4 regions of the Peribacillus sp. V2I11 genome follow, and region 1 is predicted to be linked to each of the others. Evidence: riboswitches for the same ligand, from Rfam matches in the RefSeq annotation. Region 1 holds a riboswitch; each other region holds the start of a gene.

Region 1 (5,048 bases):
AGGATGTACAGATGGTATATAATTCGGCAGCAGAACTTTGTGAAGGGTTTGGGTTTCCGCCCGTTCACGTTAAAGTGACGATAGAGATCGTCGATAAGAGATTGGGACCTGTAAAGGCGGAAGCGGAGATTGCCATCAAGCCTGTTAAGTCAAAGGAATATCTAGAAGTATTGGTGGAAGAATTGGAGTCGGAGCATATCTTTGCTGATGAAAATGGCAGTATCTATGGCAGCTTCGGCATCGATCAAAGCATCCAGATATATGATGAAGTCCTGACTACCATTCCGTTCGAAGAGTTAATAGGAAATGAAAATTGGAAAGGGACAGTTGAGGAAACCATCACGGTGGATAAGCTAAAGGAACAACTGGGGAAATCCCTCAATGATTATCAATTCAGTGATTTGAGCGGGAAATATAAATTCAGGAAAAGATGTACGATAACAGAACTTCAATTCATAGATTAAACCATGACTGGAGAAGGCGAAATGCTTTCTCTTTTTTCGATGCCATCATAATCAAAGCCTAACAGTGACACAAACCGTAAGATTTTTTAAACATACACAATGTCAAGGAGAGCTCAGTATGGTTTTTACTGGTTTCAACTGGCATTTATTATATAGTTTTACATAGGGTAATATATTGATAAGGCCTTTACAAGAAAAAGAAACGAATATTTCAAAAGATAAAAAGGAGAATATATGAAAATTGGTTTGGTACGGCATTTTAAGGTGACACATGAATTTCCTACTGGGAGATTTGTGACGGCGGATGATATGAAGCAATGGTTTGAGGACTATGATGCAGCGGATATTATTTATGGAACGACTTTATTTGGCGTGGAGGAATGGCAGGAATGTTATTGCAGTCCTATGTCGAGGGCTGTCAAGACAGCGGAACATATCTATCCAGGTACGGTTCATCGGATGGAGGAGCTGCGGGAAATACCTTCTCCCCCTCTTAAAGGAAGGGTAAAACTGCCGTTCATCCTTTGGGCCATCTGGATTCGCAGCTGCTCGGTGTTCAACAAGCAGACAAGGGCGGAAATCAAGATTGCAGAGCGAAGGATCAATAAAGTATTGGATGAAGTCTTTGCAAAGGGGGAAAGGGATGTCCTGATCGTAAGTCATGCCGCCCTCATGGTATATATCAGGAAGGAGCTGATCCGACGGGGGTTCACAGGTCCGAAATTCAAGATTGCCAGTAATGGAAAGCTTTATGTATTTGAAAAATGATGAGGGGGGAATATAGGGTTTCCCACCAGAAAGAGTAAGACATTTTCCGAATAGTTATTCTTTTTTTATCGGTTGTGGTTTATTATTGTAATAGCGTAATTTTTACGAATTCAATAATGGGGAAAGAGGGGTGGACAATTTGCTGAAAGCAGTTTTTTTTGATTTAGATGATACATTACTATGGGATCAGAAAAGTGTAAAAGAGGCTTTTGTGGCCACATGCGAAGTGGCTAAGGAGAAATATGATCTGAATGTCGAAGAGTTTGAAGAAGCGGTGCGAAAGGAAGCGCGCGAGCTTTATTCCTCTTATGATACATATGCATTCACTCAAATGATCGGAATCAACCCATTTGAGGGACTATGGGGGAATTTTCAGGATGATCATGATGAATTCCGGAAGATGGCCGGGATTGCACCGGCTTATCGGAAAGAAGCGTGGACGAGAGGTTTAAAGGCATTAGGGGTCGATGACCCGGAATTTGGGCTTGAACTGGCAGAACGTTTTCCTGCCGAGAGACGCAAAAAGCCATTTATCTATGAAGAATCATTCCGTGTTCTGGATGAATTAAAAGGGAAGTACAAATTGCTATTGCTTACGAACGGATCTCCTGAACTGCAAAATACCAAACTTGAAATTACTCCTGAACTGGTTCCTTATTTCGACCAAATCGTGATTTCAGGCGCATTTGGACGAGGTAAACCAGATGCCTCCATTTTTGAGCATGCTTTGGAAATCATGGAGCTTGATAAGGATGAAGTATTGATGGTCGGCGATAATTTAATGACCGACATCCTTGGAGCATCACGTGTAGGCATAAAGTCGGTCTGGATAAATCGCCATGATAAGGAACGGAATGAAGTGCTTCCAACCTATGAAATCAAGCATTTAGAGGAGCTTTTCCCCATCCTTGAGAGCCTGGGGAGTTAATTGGAGATACTCTCCAAATAACAAATTTTGGAGAGTTGTAAACGGAATATTAGGTCTTTAAAAGTATTTACAGAATGAAAAGGGTGATATATAGTTACCCTGTAATCAATTAAATTATTCAGACTAGGGGTGTCCAATAAAAGTTGGGCTGAGAGGGAAGCGCTAAAGCTTCTTAACCCTCAGGACCTGATCTGGTTCATACCAGCGTGGGGAAGTTAGAATCTACTAAATAATGACATTTCATTTGGTCATTTTTGTAGTCATACTAACGTCAGCCGGGTCTTAAATATGAGATCTGGCTTTTTCGTGCGAAATGGATTGGATTTTGTCCTTTTTAAATAACTTAAAAAGGAGAAATGAAATCATGAGTAATTCAGTAAATGACATGAACGTTTCAATTATGTCCAGTTTTGCCGGGAGTAAAAAAGTGTATGTTGAGGGATCTAGACCTGATATTAAAGTACCTATGCGTGAAATTAAGCTAAGTCCGACTACAGGGGCATTCGGGGAAGAGGATAATCCGCCTTTACGGGTATATGACACAAGCGGTTTTTATACGGATTCAGAATATCCCATTGATATTCATAAAGGTCTTGCCCCGATTAGACGCAGTTGGGTTCTGGAACGGGAAGATGTTGAAGAGTATGAAGGCCGTGAAATAAAGCCCGAAGATAACGGGTATAAAAAAGTGGAAACACAATCCAACGCCGAAGTTTTTCCGGGATTGAAAAGAAAACCATTGCGTGCAGTGAAAGGGCAAAACGTAACCCAGCTCCATTATGCCCGTAAAGGTATCATCACTCCGGAAATGGAGTTCATTTCGATCAGGGAAAATGTGTCCCCTGAGTTCGTTAGAGAAGAGGTAGCTAGCGGGCGTGCGATCATTCCGGCAAATATTAACCATCCTGAAAGTGAGCCCATGATCATCGGACGTAATTTTCATGTGAAAATAAATGCAAATATTGGAAATTCGGCTGTTAGTTCATCGATCGAAGCTGAAGTGGAGAAAATGACTTGGGCTACACGATGGGGTGCAGACAATATAATGGATCTTTCCACCGGAAAGAATATTCACACGACCCGGGAATGGATTATAAGGAATTCACCTGTGCCAGTTGGGACGGTTCCGATATATCAAGCATTGGAAAAAGTGAATGGAGTCGCGGAAGATTTAAATTGGGAAGTTTTCCGGGATACATTAATCGAGCAGGCTGAGCAAGGTGTCGATTACTTCACCATACACGCTGGTGTGCTTTTGCGATACATCCCCATGACAGCAAAGCGAGTTACGGGAATTGTTTCCCGGGGGGGCTCCATCATGGCACAATGGTGCTTGGCCCACCACCAAGAAAGTTTTCTCTACACTCACTTTGAAGAGATTTGTGAAATCATGAAGGCGTATGATGTCTCTTTCTCATTAGGTGACGGCCTCCGTCCTGGATCCATTGCAGATGCAAACGATGAGGCACAATTTGCTGAATTGGAAACACTAGGGGAACTGACGAAGATAGCTTGGAAGCACGATGTTCAAGTCATGGTGGAGGGACCCGGTCACGTACCGATGCATTTGATTAAAGAAAATATGGATAAGCAGCTGGAAGTCTGTCAAGAAGCTCCATTCTATACCTTGGGACCATTGACAACGGATATAGCTCCTGGATACGATCATATCACTTCTGCGATTGGTGCTGCCATGATTGGATGGTTTGGAACTGCCATGCTTTGTTATGTGACACCGAAAGAGCATTTGGGACTTCCGAATAAAGAGGATGTTAGAGTAGGGGTCATTACTTATAAAATTGCGGCCCACGCAGCTGACCTTGCTAAAGGCCATCCGCAAGCAAGAAAACGGGATGATGCACTTTCGAAGGCTAGATTCGAATTTCGTTGGAGAGATCAATTCAATCTTTCCCTCGATCCTGAAAGGGCGGTCGAATATCACGATGAAACACTTCCGGCTGAAGGTGCCAAAACAGCCCATTTCTGTTCAATGTGCGGACCAAAATTCTGCAGTATGAGAATCTCTCAGGACATCCGTGATTTGGCGAAGGAAAAGGGTCTGGGTTTTGAGTCGGTGATCGATGAAGGGCTTAAAGAAAAAGCGAATGAATTTAGGAAAACGGACGGGGAAATCTATCAATAATTCCGACGAGAGGGAGAATTCGATGAATCGGGTAATCCAGATAAAAGTTGAAATGAAACAGTTGGAGACTCAATTGGAACAGCTGAAAAGGGAGCTGAACATTTTTCGGGAGAATTGTAATCATGAATTTGTAAAAAATGATTATAGTCAACAATGCACAAAGTGCTACTTAATCGAAAGTCTGCATTGGTAATGATTCCTTAATCGTCCTTTCATTATCGGAATTAATCCCTTAATCATGTTGGACATATCACAAAGTCAACATGGTTAAGGGAGATTTCATTTTACAAACTTGTTTTATTAACATGAAGAGGAGGAGGGACAAGCCATCCTTTTTCCTTATTCAATCTTAGGAAGTCAGCACCCAATGCCGCTTTTTTTGTATGGAATTGTGCGAACATCTGTGCAATATCTTCGCGGATGCATTGACCCATGATCTGGCTACAAGCAACTAATCCTGCATTAATATCGATTGATACTGAAGCAGAGATTTCAGGATCTTGAAGTCGTGCCCCAACGGGAATATCCTCTAAATTAGCTTTAGGCCTTTCAGGTGGTGATGGAGGCAGTCCTACGCTATTTTCTTTTAATAATAATTCAATTTGGTCATTTTCCTGTTTCCCTTGATTGATCACTTCTACAAGTAATTTATGCAGGTCTTTATCTCCTGTATGATTAAGCATAGTTTGATGACAGGCAATCAAACCTTTTGTTGTTGTCAGAAATGCCCATTCCAAATACCTCT
Region 2 (5,048 bases), 550 kb from region 1:
TCCATTTTTAAGGCAGAGACAGCTTTTTCGTCGAGCAAATGGTGGCCGCTTTTGGAAATCATGACAGGGTCAAGGATAACGATGGCAGGCATGAAGGTTTTAAGGGACGCAGCGACAGTTTCCACTATTTCTTTTGATCCAAGCATGCCTATTTTTACTGCATCGACCGGAATATCTTCAAAGATAGCAGCAATTTGATCTGATATGATAGCTGTTTCAATTGGCTGTACTGAACGGACTTCCATTGTATTTTGTGCGGTTACGGCTGTGATGGCAGACATCCCAAAGACCCCATGTGCAGAAAATGTTTTTAAATCCGCTTGTATTCCAGCACCGCCCCCTGAATCAGAGCCTGCGATGGTTAATGCTGTTTTCATAAAAAAACCCCTTCATATAATTATTTTTTAGAAGTATTTTAAGTAATATGAAAGCTAAAATCGCACCTGCGAATGAACTGAGCATAAAAGCCGGTAAAAAACCAAAAAGAGCAGCTTTTTCTCCCAATAGGAGGATGGCAAGTGGATAACAGGCTAGGGAACCGAGAATGCCGGTCCCAATCACTTCCCCAAAACAAGCGAATTTTAAGCTTTGTGTTTTTCGATAAAGGATGGCAGCTAAAAGTGCCCCGATCATGCTGCCGGGAAAGGCGAAAATTGAACCGGTACCAGACATGTTTCTAATGATGGAAACTAAAAAAGCTTGTGTCACAGCATAAGCAGGCCCCAATAGGACGGCCGTCAGGACATTTGCCAAATGCTGAATAGGAAAGACCTTTGCAAATCCTGTTGGGATGAAAATAAATGAACTGGTCAGCGTCGTTATAGCCGTGATCATGGCAGTCAACGTCAGTTTCTTGATAGGATTCATCATCATGTCAACATCCTACAGCGGCCAATCCTGCTCATTTTGAACCATATCCCAGAATAAATATTCATATCGGGAAGTAACCAAAAAGTGCTTTTCTAATCTAAGAAGCTCCTTTTCTGGCATGCCTTCCGTCAACTCTTCCAACAAAGCGATCAGCCACTTGTGTGCTTCCCCGAATTCAGGAGATGAATAGGACCTTATCCAATCTGCATAGCGATTGTTTTCCAACGCTGCTCCATTTTGTTCTTTTAATAGCAAACCGATTTCATAATAATCCCAAGCGCAGGGCAGGAGACAGGCGATCAAATCTGCCAAGGTCCCATGCTGAGCTGCATTTAGCATGTAACCTGTATAGGCTAGAGTGGTTGGAGTGGGCTCTGTATCTTCCAATTCCTTGGAACTGATTCCGAATTCGGAAGCATAATGCCGATGAATATCCATTTCCACTTGAAGGGTTTCATTTAAAATACTTGCAAACTTTGCCATGGTTTCGATGTCATGAGCTTTGATGACACCTAAAGCAAAGAGCTTGGAATAATCCATGAGATAGATATAGTCCTGCTTCAGGTAATAGGCAAATTTCTCTTCAGGAAGCGTGCCGTTTCCAATTGCCTGGACAAAGGGATGAGAATGGTTCCTTTTCCAAATCTCTTTTGCCCGCGCATGTAGTCTATCACTGAATGTTTCTAATTTAATATTCTCCATTGTTCATCCTCCTTTAGAATGGATCCCCTTGTTAATAAAAAACCCCGTTCCTGAATACGGAACGGGGTAGATGGATATAGCCTGTAAATGGACGATATCATCCACTTCCCTCCGCCGGTATAAGCCGGTTCAGGTTCAAAGGGTCCGGAACTAATTCCATCTCAGTCTTAAAAAAAAACTCCCCTAGTGGTGTGAATTGTATGTAATTACTGACATCATATCAGAAAGACAAGAAAATGCAACCGGTAATTGAAAGAGAGATCACTTTGTGTCCAGGAAAAAAGGGAGAACCAGGTAATTGACTTTTGATGATTATTAAGATAAAATCATGTCTACATCATTTATATATCGAATTCTTATCCAGAGAGGTGGAGGGACTTGGCCCAAAGAAACCTCGGCAGCGGACCCGTTATGGGAACTGTGCTAAATCCAACAAGCATATGCTTGGGAGATAAGAAGAGCCGTACGGACACTGTCAGCCTCTTCTTGAATTAGAAGGGGCTTTTATTTTTGGGAAATAACGTTTAGTGACATAATAGAAAAGGTATATATAATTTGGTGAAAATCAAACAAGTTGATAAAGTTTAGCTAACTAGAAGCTGGCTCAAGGATGACTAGGAAAGGAGCCATTTACATGGCAGAATTATTTAAGAGGATTGAACAGAGGAAGGCAATGCTTATTGAAGAGTTATTGGCCAATGGAGTATACAAAACCTCTGATGAAAGGCACCTTTATGATGCCCCATTAAAAGTACTTGAAGATGAATATAAAATTGTTATAAATAGACATAATAACGAGTCACCTTCTGAATGGATGACATAGTAAGCGATGGACTATATTTTGGGTTCTTGTATTAGGGATATGATGTAAGCATTCGCAGTCTACACTAGTGGGTGCTTTTTTTGCGTTTAATAGAAAGTGACACAAAATATACATAATATAAGAATAAATAGGTGTTTTGTCACATTTACCCTATAAAATAACACATTTAATTTCTGGAAAATAGTTGATTTTAACTAGTAGTTTCATTATGATGAAAGTGTAAAAATATTGAATAAATGGGGGGTGCTATAATGCTTTGCCGCAAGGTAACTATAGAAAAAGTAGAAGAGAAGAGACAAGAGATGCTCAAATTGGCCGCGATTTACGGCTTAACAAGTCTGCTGACTGTTCAAGCCAGTCAAGAATTGGATACGCTATTAAATGCGTTAACAAGTAAAAGAGATTCTGAATATTTTTCCCTCCAGAAAGCATATAGGTATTTTTAAATTAGTCAATTTGACCTCGATTAATCTAAAAAAAGCTACTGCTCAAGGCAATAGCTCTAAAGAATTATTTTAAATATCGACACGTTTACCAAGAATGATCAAATCCCGCTCAATGCCATCCAGCTCGGCAACCTGGGGTAAATGAGCCCATTCTTCAAACCCGAATTTGGAAAAAAGCTTAAGGCTTGGTGTATTGTGGGCGAAAATGAAACCCAATAGAGTCTTAACACCTAATTTTGGACTCATTTCAATTGCCTTTTGAATCGAAATTTGTCCGATTCCTTTTCCCCGGAAATAATCATCAATATAAATGCTGATTTCGGCAGTGGAATTATATGCCGGTCGGCCATAGAAGGATTGAAAGCTCATCCATCCTGCAGTATTCCCTTCTATAGTAATGATATATAGCGGTCGGCTTTCCGAATGATGTTCCTCAAACCATTTAACCCTCGATTGGACGGATACAGGTTCCGTATCTGCCGTGACCATTCTTGAAGCAATTGTCGAATTATATATTTCAACAATTCTGGGTAGATCAGATAGTTCTGCCACTCTAAACTCTATGTGCTCTTCCATGATTTAAACTCCTAACTATCATTTATTCAATCACGAGAATGAAGGGTTATCCCGTTTTTTGTTAAGGGACGGTGAATGACACCCAATCCATTGAAAGTTTTATATTATCATACACTCCTTACTCTTTATCTGACAATTCTTTTTTGTATGTTAAGACTGCGGATTTTTTGGGTATGTAAGATTAAATACTTCTAGTAAAAAGACAAGAGGGGAACTAAATGAAAAAATTGGCAGGGTTATTGATTGCTGTACTAGTTATATGTTTTGCTGCATATGAATTTCAGGCCTCGGAGTCGGAAGATGTGCAAAGGGTGATGGCTTTTGGAGATTCGTTAACCTATGGAAAAGGGGATAAGGACGGTGAAGGATATATAGAAGGCCTGGAGGATGAATTGAATAATCCGGAATCGGAACAAAAAGTGAGTTTTTGGAATTACGGAATAAAAGGCCAGGAAACGGATGGGGTGATGAAACAGCTTGATGATTACCGCATTAAAACGAAACTTGATGAAGCCGATACTTTCATCGTTTATATTGGAACGAATGACTTGATCAATAGTAACGGAGGGGACTTGGAGAAAATAAGTGTCCGAAAAATCAATGAGGGTAAACGGGAGTATATCAGCCATCTGAATATGATTACATCAACACTGTTGGAGGCAAACGGTAAAGCTGATATTCTGGTAGTGGGACTATATAACCCAATTAAAGGTAATCAAAAACTTGAAAAGCACATTCGCAATTATAACCAGTCAATAAAGGGAATAGCGGATAAAGATAAAAGGATGTTATTCATTCCTACGAATGATCTTTTTGAAGATAAAAAGAAAACAGAGTATTTCAGTGATAAGTTACATCCGAATGAAAAAGGGTATCAGCTCATTGCGAATCGGGTTTTGGAAAGTTATGATTTCAAATGAAAGCAAAAATGCACAGGAAAGCTTTCTGTGCATTTTTGCCTGTTAAGTCGCTAGGAATTTAATATGGCTTTTAGTTGAGGGAACTGCAAGTCATGGAGCTGCTTGTATCTGCCGTCGTTTTGCAATAATTGTTCATGTGTTCCTTTTTCATGAACCTGCCCTTTTTCCAGAACGATAATTTGATCGGCATCATGAATGGTTGATATACGATGTGCAATGACTATAGAAGTGCGGTTTATCAATAAACGTGACAATGCTTCCTGGATCAAATGTTCGGATTCTGTATCCAAGGCCGCCGTTGCTTCATCGAGAATGATGATTTGCGGATTTTTCAAAAGTGCCCTGGCAATGGCAATACGCTGTTTTTGTCCACCTGAAAGCTTGACTCCGCGCTCTCCGATTTGTGAATCATAACCATCAGGAAAGGCACTGATAAAGTCATGCGCATTTGCCGCTTTGGCTGATTGGATGATTTCATCATCTGTAGCATCAAGTTTGCCATATACGATGTTATCACGGATTGAACCGTTGAATAAAATGATATCCTGGGAAACAATTCCTATTTGTCCCCGTAATGATTTCAGTGACACATCTTTGATATCATGACCATCCATTTTAATTTTTTCCATCTTGCGGATCATAAAATCGAATCAAAAGGCTCGTGATGGTCGATTTTCCTGCGCCAGAGGAGCCGACCAGAGCGGTTACTTG
Region 3 (5,048 bases), 2.3 Mb from region 1:
CGTCTTGAATGCAATTGAAGCCCTCCCCCCGAAAAAGGGACAGAGGGACCGGCTCATCCATGCGCAGATTGTCCGGCCGGAGCTGTTGAAGCGGGCGGCAAAGCTGCAGGTAATCTTTGATATCCAGCCGGGTTTCGTCCCGTCCGATTTTCCGTGGGTGGAAGAAAAGGTTCCAGCCAATCTATTGGAGTCCTCTTATGCCTGGAAAACCTATTTGAATTTGGGCATCATTTGTGCGGGCGGGTCGGATGCACCCATTGAGCCATTGAATCCAATTTTGGGCATTCATGCAGCTGTCACAAGGATGAAAATCAACAGTGAGGACCGTACCGTTTATGGTTTTGGTGAAAGGCTTTCCGTTTACGAGGCCTTTGCACTGTATACAAAAGGGAGTGCTGCAGCAATCGGCCAGGAAAAACGTCGCGGTGTGATCATTAAAGGGTACGATGCCGATTTTACCGTGTTTAATCTTGATGTCTTTGCTGCAGCGCCGGATGATCTCCTAAAAGCCGAGGCTGTCATGACGGTCATCGATGACAAAATCATGTATGATAAAAAATAACAGTTGCTAAAAAAGAAATGGACATACAAAATTGTTAGATGGAATTAGATAAAGGAATGTAAATGGAAAGAAGGAAGGTTATGAAAGTCGATCAACAAAAAGAAGGGGCGATCTATGCTGCCCTTTCTTACATGATGTGGGGAATCGTGCCGATTTACTGGAAGTTCCTTCAGGGAGTCGGTGCAACGGAAATTTTGGCTCAGAGGGTATTATGGTCTTTCGTGTTCATGCTGGTTTTATTGATGTTCATGAAAAAGTGGCAAGCGTTTCTTGATTATGTCAAAAACATAATGGGAAACCCCAAACTCTGTGTGGCATTACTAACGGCGTCACTGCTTGTTACAGCTAATTGGGGAGTGTTCATCTGGGCCGTTAACTCAGGACGGATCCTCGACACGAGCCTTGGATATTATATCAATCCGCTAGTCAGTGTACTATTGGGAGTGATAGTCTTAAAAGAAAAATTGAGCGGGGCCCAAATCATTTCATTCCTGCTTGCAGGAACCGGAGTCTTGATCCTTGGCATTCATTTCGGCACGATTCCGTGGATCTCTCTTGTTTTGGCCATGACCTTTGGATTATACGGTCTGGCAAAAAAAATGATCAAGGCCGAGTCGGCGATCGGGCTGACGCTCGAAACGATGATGGTAACGCCTCTGGCCCTGGGTTACCTGATATACTTGATGAACCGATCGGAAATGCAATTCTTTACAGAGGGAAGCACAAGCTTGCTATTGGTGGGCGGCGGGATTGTCACGGCGTTGCCGCTTTTATATTTTGCAAAAGGGGCGGAGAAGATCCCGTTATCGATGCTTGGCATTTTTCAGTATATCGCTCCGACCTTATCTTTATTGATCGGGGTATTCGTCTATCATGAAAGTTTTACCAAAGCACATCTTTTAGCCTTTTTGTTCATATGGTCAGCCTTGGCTGTTTATACACTATCCATAACGAAATGGGGTCAGGCAAGTGCCCGCAGGTTCAAAGGCAAAGGGAATATTGGTGCGTGAATAATAAAAAGATGCTTGGGAGATCCTCCCAAGCATTTTTTTATTCCGGTATTTAATAAAACGGTTTTACGGCATAGGGGAAATGCCAGGGTCATGAAAGGTAAATCTTCGGTCCTATTTCAGAAACAATACAATTGGAAAGGCTGACAGGACTGTGATCGGGCTTTGCACGGGGGATATTTATTTGGAATTGTCTATAGAAGGAACTATCCAGGAAAATGATATGATCTGTCAGGAATGCCGATATGGTGGCGTTCGGCATTCTATTGCTATTTAATTCATCGATGATTCCCTGTGAACTGGTAATCCCGATTCCATGGCCATAAAAGAGGTTTCTCCCTAATAATATGGCATTTTCACCTTGCCATTCAGGAGTTGCCTCGTCGTGATCAGGGTTTTTGAAGTAAACGCAATCACCTGGTAAATAATCCCTTCCTTGATGAATAATGAGAGCCATATTCTGTGGAGGGCGAAAGTCATATAAAAATAGGTCTGAAAAAAGATGGTCGAAATTCCTAGGGCCGATCAAATCCAAAATGGCCTTTAAAAAAGTGACGACTATCGCTGTCCCGCATTCGAAAGCATAAAGCCTTCCATTTATGAAAATGTCAACGAGTGCTGCATGAGGGAGAATCCCTGGCTGAAGTGTAAAGGTGCCACCCTTGGAAAGGCGCCAATATTGATTATTGCATTCCGATTCCTCAAGTGTGGAAAATTCTGCATCACTTTTGTCCAACGCAAAAGCTGCCTCAATGACTCGGTTCCTCAGTTGTATCTCGAAATTGAAATCTCCAAAGTTCCGGTATTCAAAAACGTTAGAATCTTCCGCCAGCAATTGAAGAATTTCAAGCGATTTAGTAGATGCTATACCTGGTTGGATTTGACTGACATCTAACCATTTGTGATTAATCTTTATCATGATCATATCCACCTTTTGCTTATGAAATTAAGGGTTTATAAAACCAGTAAACAGAAATGTCTACAGGTAATGCTCATTATATGAATACCAGCAAAGAAATGACTATTTGGAACGTGTCAGCCAAGAATGATTGGAAATGAAAAGCGGCAGAATTATTTTGCTTTCAATGATTTTTCGTTCAAAAGATGTTTTGCTAGATATCCTAAAGTGCAAGGAATACCTTTCCAATTAGTGAGAAGAAGCAAATTAGTATTCCTTTTTCCCTATGAATTGATATAATGAGAGAGAAATGTTCATATGTGCGAGAAATGTAGGGGGGCCAGTACTGCTGGCTGAGATTGCATCCTTTAGATGCTGACTCTTTGAACCTGATCTGGATGATGCCAGCGGAGGGAACATATTATTACTGACTTTCTGTTTTGTATGTTAACGTCCGAATTCATCTTCGGGCGTTTTTTGCTTTTTTATCCAGTATTTGAATAGAACCTGGAGTCCCCATTATGGTTCCGGCATATGGATCTTATATGATGTGTAGGAGGATAAAAACTTGAATAAATTCTTACCACTGTTAACTTCATTGTTCCTTTTGGCTGGATGCGGTGCAGGCGGAACTAATGAAAAAGAAGAAGCATCCAAAAATGAAGGAAATGAAGAATTAAAAAAGGTATCGGTCGTGCTCGATTGGACACCGAATACAAACCATACAGGATTGTATGTAGCCAAGGAAAAAGGTTATTTTAAAGAACAAGGTCTTGATGTGGAAATTATCATGCCGGGTGAAGCTGGAGCTGATAAGCTTGTCGCTTCAGGGAAATCTGAATTTGGCGTGAGTTACCAGGAGGGCATTACGCAGGCCCGCGTGCAAGGCGTGCCAATTGTTTCGGTAGCTGCCGTCATCCAGCATAATACCTCTGGATTCGCTTCCCCTGAGGCAAAGAACATTAAAACTCCAAAGGATTTTGAAGGGAAAACGTATGGTGGCTGGGGGTCTCCAGTTGAAAAGGCCATTATAGATTCACTCATGAAAAAAGAGAATGCGGATGTAAATAAAGTGGACATAGTCAATACAGGAGACACGGATTTTTTCACTTCGGTTAAAAGGGATATAGATTTTGCCTGGATTTATTATGGATGGACAGGCATTGAGGCCGAGTTGCGAAATGAAAAGCTTAATATGGTTTACTTAACCGAATACTCTGATAAGCTTGATTACTATACGCCTGTTTTGACAACAAATGAAAAGATGATAAAAGAGGATCCCGAGACTGTTAAAGCATTCGTTCATGCAGCATCGAAAGGGTACCAGTTTGCGATTAAGAATCCTGATGATGCAGCAGACATGTTAATTAAGTCTGCACCGGATCTTGATGCAAAACTAGTGAAGAAAAGCCAGGAGTGGCTTGCAGCCAAGTATCAGGATGATGCTCCGCGATGGGGTGAACAAAAGCTTGAAATCTGGAAGGATTACAGTGATTGGATGACTGAAAATAAGCTTCTTGAAGGTGATTTCGATCCTGAAAAGGCATTTACCAATGAATTTTTACCAAAATAGGAGGAAATACAATGGCCAATTCATTAATTAGTATCCAAATTATTCCTAAAGGGGAAAATGTCATCCCCATGGTGGATGAAGCAATCAAGATCATTGAAGAATCAGGTGTCAAGTATGAGGTTCACCCGCTTGAAACGACAATGGAGGGTGAGCTTTCCGAACTTTTTGCCGTGATAGAAAAAATGAATGTAAGAATGATTGAAATTGGATCACCGAATGTCATTTCCCAAGTGAAAATATTATATCAGCCAAGCGGGATTACGATGGATACGTTAACGGAGAAATATCGGGCATGATCGGAAGGGGAATTTGGAAGAAGGGGGCTCCCTTCTTTCTTTTATTATTGTTGCTGATAGTATGGGAGTCAGTGACAGTCTTATTGAAAGTTGAAGAATGGCTGCTTCCCGCTCCATCGGCCATTTTCATTGAAGGAATGGAGTCGTACCGCAATCTTTACGGACAACTTATATCCACTACCGGGCTTGCGTTGTCGGGTTTTTTTTATTGGAAGCTGCATCGGCTTATTAATCGCGGCAATCCTACACCTATTTCCAGGTGTGAAGGACGCGGTTTATCCTCTGCTCATACTATCACAAAATATACCTATCATAGTTTTGGCGCCGCTTTTGGTGATCTGGTTTGGCTTTGGCATGCTGCCTAAGTTAATAGTGATTTCGCTTGTATGTTTTTTTCCGGTAGCGGTTGCATCATTGGACGGTTTTCGCCAGACACCATACGAACTTAAGCATTATTTCAAGATGATGGGAGCGGGAAAAAACCAGTTATTTTGGAAGCTGGAACTTCCTCACTCGATCCCGCTCATTTTCTCCGGCCTGAAAATTTCGGCCACCTATAGTGTAATGGGTGCGGTTATTTCGGAATGGCTTGGGGCAAAATCGGGGATTGGTGTTTATATGACCCTCGCTTCCTCTGCGTTCAGGACAGATCGGGTGTTTGTTGCCATTTTCATCATTATGGGAATGAGTCTGATCTTTTTTGGAATCA
Region 4 (5,048 bases), 4.0 Mb from region 1:
GACCCATTGATAATTGAAACGGATGTTTATCCCGATGTGCCTCCAGGCGGAACACTTTAAGCAATGAGCGGACTCTCTCATCTATTTCTTGTTGCGGCCTTTTGTCAATTCGCAATGAATAAGCAATCTCTTCATATACAGTATTTGCAACGAACTGAAACTCAGGATTTTGAAAGACAAACGTCATATGATCCGAAATTGGATTTTTCACGCCTTTAATGGGGGTCCCCATTAATTCATACTTACCATTCGTTTTTATGAACTGCATCAGTGCATGCAAAAGAGTACTCTTCCCCGCGCCATTTTCTCCCCTGATTACAATCCATTCCCCTGAATGGACCTTCAGCTCTTCAACCTTGATTTTTTCCTCTTTATTCCGAAAACCTCTAAATCCTTGCACATCCATAAGGGGTAAACCATCTGTAAATTGGAGTTCCCGAATGGGTGCATTCTCATGTATATATTCATCCCAAACACCAGGGAACCAAATTCCATGTTCTTTCATTTCATTTTTATATAGTGAAAGAATGGTGTCTCTTGGACCATCAGCTATGATTTGACCTTCACCGTTAAAAAGAACGATTCGTTCGATGAATTCTAAAACATGGTCAATTTTATGCTCGACGATAATAACCGTTTTGTCTCGTCCGACTTCCTTCAACAAGTCCCAGATTTCTTTTGTCCCTTCCGGATCAAGCATGGCGGTTGGTTCATCTAAAAATAGCACTTCTGGTTCAAGGGCTAATACTGAAGCGATTGCCAGACGCTGTTTCATCCCGCCTGATAATGTTTCTATACTTGTATGGCCTAGGTTCAATCCTACATTACGGATATGATTTTGGATCTTCTCTTCCATTTCTTCTTTAGGGACGGAAAGATTCTCAAGGACGAAGGCAATTTCCTCATCGGCAAATGGCATGCAAAACTGACTATCAGGGTCTTGAAAAACATATCCCCATGATGAAGGGCATTTCAATTCCTCCGCTTTCATCGGGACTTCGAAGGAATTCGGAATCAATCCGCTTAACACTTGCAAAAGAGTGGACTTACCACATCCTGATGGTCCCAACAATAGCACTTTTTCTCCTTTATCAAACGATATGGATAGGTCCTTGAATATCAAAGATTCATCACCGGGAAATTTCATTCTTAACTTCTCAACAGAAACGATTCGTTCCATGGCCCTCAACCTCTACTTTTGATCCAGTTCTGCATAATCTTTACTTGAAACCGGACGAACAAGATTAGTTACTCCTGTTGCTTCCAGTACTTTAACTAAATAATAGGCAGTCACACCTGCAAAGAATATGGAACCCACAAACCTGGCTATCATGAATAACGATAAATTCCAAAGAGAGAGAGCACCTATTTCCCCATAAGCAAAATCCATGATGATTGATGCCAGGCAGGAAGCAATCGCAGCTAAAACGGCTACCGACATATTGAATTTTTTATATTTGAACGCCATGAACACCAGTTCCGCGAACAAACCTTGGACCACCCCATATAACAGTACGGTCAGCCCCCATGGTGAACCTAGAAAGAATTCTCCGGAAGCTGCAGCTATCTCTGCCAAAAGTGCCACACCCGGTTTCCGTAAAATTAAAAAGGCGACGGGGCCAGCTATAAACCACATTCCATAAATAAGTTGATCCAGATGTAATCCTAATGGTTTAACGGAATAATAAATCGAACCCCAAAGGATATAAACGATTCCAAATGCTACCGCAATCACGATCGTGACTAATATATCGGTTAATTTCAATCCTTTTTTCATTGTTTCATTCTCCTTTATACTTCTAGTGTTTCCTTATGCACAGGCCATGTCTCTAAACGATAAGCCATTTCCCAAAATGAGTATTCATATTGGCTGCTAAGGATGAAATGCTCTTTCATTCTCTCCTTATCCTCGTCTGTTACTTTTTCAGCAATCTCATCAAGCCTCGCAATTTGTTCTTCCACCAAAGTGCGGAACCACTCTCCTCCGTAAGCCGCTATCCATTCTTGATAAATCGGCTCTTCGGGTAAGCACCCTTGCAGCTTTTCACCTATTTCATAATACAGCCAGTAACACGGCAAGATAGCTGCAATAACATCCCCTAAATGTCCAGAATAAGCCGCACGGTACATATGGGAAGTATAAGCATAAGCAGTCGGGGCAGGTTTAAAATTTTCCCTTTCTTCTTTTGTGATGCCTAATCTCTCAGAAAAATTCTCATGAAGCTTCAACTCCGCTTCATATGTTCCTTGTGCGTGGCCGGCAAGCCTGCTTGTTGTATGTAAATCTGTAGCTTTGACTGCTCCTAAAGCTTGAACTCTAGCAAAATGAGATAAATAATAGGCATCTTGCATGACATAAAAACGAAAACACTCCAATGGCAAAGTGCCATCTCCTATCCCTGCAACAAACGGGTGATTAAAACTAGCTTCCCAAATGTGATCGACTTCCTGACGAATTTCCTCTGAAAACTTCATGTCCATTACCTCCAAATTGTATTTTTTAAAGGATGATACGGGATAAAAACCTTTTAACACCTCTTTTTTTGCAAACAAAAAACCACTTTCTTTAACGTAAAGAAAGTGGTTGTACTTGAAATAATACAGAAACGTATTGTTCCAGACCCCCACTTCCCTACGCTGGTATAAACCAGATCAGGTTCTAAGGGTCTTAAAGTCATACTTTAATCTCAGCTTCTCCGGTAAAATCAACTTTTACCTATAAAGCACCCCTAGTGGTACAAATTGTATATTAAATTCATTTCATTTGCCTTTATATTAACACGATTAATCCAATTGTCAAACGTATTAGAAAAAGTTTTCATGATTTATGGTTATGGTTACTAACCTTTCAATCTTGCATTACCACCTTACCATGATCGCTTAAACCATTGTTAATCCACCATTTACGGAAAGAGTTTGCCCCGTAATATACCCTGCATCTTCCGAAACGAAATAGGCAACAGCACTGGCAATATCCTCTGGTTGTGCTAGCCGGCGGAATGGAATCGCTTTTTCCAAGGCTCCTGCTATACCTTCATTATAAGAGCCTATTTCTTGAAATAGGGGCGTATCAGCAGGACCTGGCGCAATACAATTGATGTTGAGTTTGTGACGTGCCATTTCTCTTGCTATCGTTTTTGTGAAGGCAATCACCCCTCCCTTAGCAGCCGAATAAACTGCCTCTCCACTTGATCCGACTCTAGCTGCATCGGATGCAATATTTACTACCTTTCCGTAACCGTTTTCAATCATAAGAGGTAAAATTTCCTTGCAAGTATGGATCTGCCCAAGTAAATTAATATCGATAATCCTTTTCCAAGTGCTGGGATTACTTTTTAAAAATGGTTCCACCTTATCCCACCCTGCATTATTAACCAATATATCTATTCTATGAAAATGCTTCACTGATTCTTCAACGGCTTTTTTAACACTTTCTAATTTCGTTACATCACAATGGACCGCTCTGGCTTCAAAACCCGACTTTTCGATTATAGAAACCGTTTCCTCTGCATTTTTAAGATTAATATCAGCCACGATGATGTTAAAATTACGAGAAGCCAATTTTTTTGCAATCTCTCTGCCAATTCCACTTCCGGCACCTGTGATAAATGCCATTCTTTTATTCATCATATTCCCCTCCACTTTCACCATTTAGTCAATATGGATTATAAACTGCTTAAATATTGTCGATTATCTTTTCATTTATCATTTCCCGGAGCCGGAATTTCTGGATTTTCCCGCTAGCCGTTCGAGGAAAGTCATCCATTATCTCAAGAAATTCAGGCCAATATTGTTTGGCCAAACCCTTTTCCGAGAGAAATTCCTGCATGGAATCCATCGTTATCGGGCTCTTCCCCGTTTTCATGCTGATACATGCACAGGCTTTTTCCTGAAGACGGGAATCTGGTACCGCAATAACCTGAGCGCTAGAAATATCCGGGTGTTCATACAATACATTTTCTACATAAGCGACTGGAATATTTTCACCGCCACGTATGATTATGTCTTTGTTTCTTCCAGAAATCCGGATATATCCGTCTTCATCAATGAATCCTCGATCACCGGTAATGAACCATCCGTCATTATACTCTACTAAAGTATCATCGATCCGTTTAAAATAGCCGACAAAAAGAGCCGGACCCCTTACTAATAAAGAGCCTTCTATATTCGGGGCACAGATCTCCCCTTTAAAATCCACTACCTTTAGCTCCATTCCCGGAAACGGAATTCCGTCGGTATTCGTCAGTTTTTCTTCTGGATCTTCAAGTCTCGTCAAGGTTACCAAGCCATCTTCCGTTTGCCCCCATCCTGACAATATCTTGAACGGTACTTTTTTCACGGCTTCCTTTACTAAATGCCTGGGGATCGGGGCACCTAAAGCTACGAAGACTCGTAGCGAATTGAGGTCATACCTTTCTATCCCTTCCATTTGAACCGTATCTTGCAGAAAAGGAGTGGCTCCCGCCGTAAACGTTATCTTTTCCTTCTCAACCCATTCAATAAACTCTCTGGGATTCCAAATGTCTTGATAGACTCCCGTACCTCCAATATGTGTAGGAAGCCTAACTCCATAACCAAAACCTGTTTGATGAGCGAACGTTGACGCCATGAAAAGAACGTCATCGGGTGTTAAATGTAAGCGGTCAATCCAATAATCCGTTGATATACAAAGAGTATTATGTGTATGCATAACTCCTTTTGGACTTCCTGTGGTTCCGGAGGTAAAGATAATTTCAGTCACATCATTTGGGTCATGTGTGATTTCATCCAAAATGGATGAATCCATCCGGTCTTCCCAAGGTTCCTCAAATAAGGAGGAGAACAGTTTCATCCCATTCGGCGCATTGTCCCCAATCACATATATATGTTTCATTGATGGCCATTGATGGCTTAGTCTCTCAATCATGTCAGGGTAATAAAACCCACGGAAATAATCTGGTACAACAATCATTTTAGATTCTGCCATCCCAACCATATAGCCAATTTCCCTATCTCGATAAATCGGTATCAAGGGATTGCTAATGGCACCGATTCTTGTAACAGCATAG

Evidence for each region. A riboswitch is a leader RNA that binds a small molecule or an ion and turns the genes downstream of it on or off. The one in region 1 is predicted to bind thiamine pyrophosphate.
Region 2: another riboswitch for thiamine pyrophosphate. It lies ahead of tenA (thiaminase II); the one in region 1 lies ahead of thiC (phosphomethylpyrimidine synthase ThiC).
Region 3: another riboswitch for thiamine pyrophosphate. It lies ahead of QFZ73_RS18515 (ABC transporter substrate-binding protein); the one in region 1 lies ahead of thiC (phosphomethylpyrimidine synthase ThiC).
Region 4: another riboswitch for thiamine pyrophosphate. It lies ahead of tenA (thiaminase II); the one in region 1 lies ahead of thiC (phosphomethylpyrimidine synthase ThiC).

The regions. Positions count from the first base shown of each region.
Region 1 covers NZ_JAUSYW010000001.1:1,449,226-1,454,273, reverse strand. The annotation lists gene QFZ73_RS07020 (hypothetical protein) at 12-464, shown strand; gene QFZ73_RS07015 (histidine phosphatase family protein) at 699-1,232, shown strand; gene QFZ73_RS07010 (HAD family hydrolase) at 1,372-2,160, shown strand; TPP riboswitch at 2,276-2,390, shown strand; gene thiC (phosphomethylpyrimidine synthase ThiC) at 2,522-4,303, shown strand; gene QFZ73_RS07000 (hypothetical protein) at 4,326-4,496, shown strand; partial or broken gene QFZ73_RS06995 (DUF3231 family protein) at 4,588-5,048, opposite strand, start outside.
Region 2 covers NZ_JAUSYW010000001.1:896,699-901,746, reverse strand. The annotation lists gene thiD (bifunctional hydroxymethylpyrimidine kinase/phosphomethylpyrimidine kinase) at 1-377, opposite strand, end outside; gene thiW (energy coupling factor transporter S component ThiW) at 346-867, opposite strand; gene tenA (thiaminase II) at 883-1,572, opposite strand; TPP riboswitch at 1,662-1,767, opposite strand; SAM riboswitch class I at 1,926-2,030, shown strand; gene QFZ73_RS04325 (Fur-regulated basic protein FbpA) at 2,207-2,395, shown strand; gene QFZ73_RS04320 (aspartyl-phosphate phosphatase Spo0E family protein) at 2,647-2,841, shown strand; gene QFZ73_RS04315 (GNAT family N-acetyltransferase) at 2,911-3,417, opposite strand; gene QFZ73_RS04310 (GDSL-type esterase/lipase family protein) at 3,636-4,337, shown strand; gene QFZ73_RS04305 (ABC transporter ATP-binding protein) at 4,388-4,966, opposite strand; gene QFZ73_RS04300 (ABC transporter ATP-binding protein) at 4,953-5,048, opposite strand, start outside.
Region 3 covers NZ_JAUSYW010000001.1:3,785,749-3,790,796, forward strand. The annotation lists gene QFZ73_RS18500 (amidohydrolase) at 1-562, shown strand, start outside; gene rarD (EamA family transporter RarD) at 643-1,572, shown strand; gene QFZ73_RS18510 (protein-glutamine gamma-glutamyltransferase) at 1,664-2,491, opposite strand; TPP riboswitch at 2,794-2,903, shown strand; gene QFZ73_RS18515 (ABC transporter substrate-binding protein) at 3,039-4,043, shown strand; gene QFZ73_RS18520 (thiamine-binding protein) at 4,055-4,339, shown strand; partial or broken gene QFZ73_RS18525 (ABC transporter permease) at 4,336-5,048, shown strand, end outside.
Region 4 covers NZ_JAUSYW010000001.1:5,427,428-5,432,475, forward strand. The annotation lists gene QFZ73_RS26445 (ABC transporter ATP-binding protein) at 1-1,180, opposite strand, end outside; gene QFZ73_RS26450 (ECF transporter S component) at 1,193-1,777, opposite strand; gene tenA (thiaminase II) at 1,792-2,475, opposite strand; TPP riboswitch at 2,613-2,741, opposite strand; gene QFZ73_RS26460 (SDR family NAD(P)-dependent oxidoreductase) at 2,881-3,627, opposite strand; gene QFZ73_RS26465 (AMP-binding protein) at 3,677-5,048, opposite strand, start outside.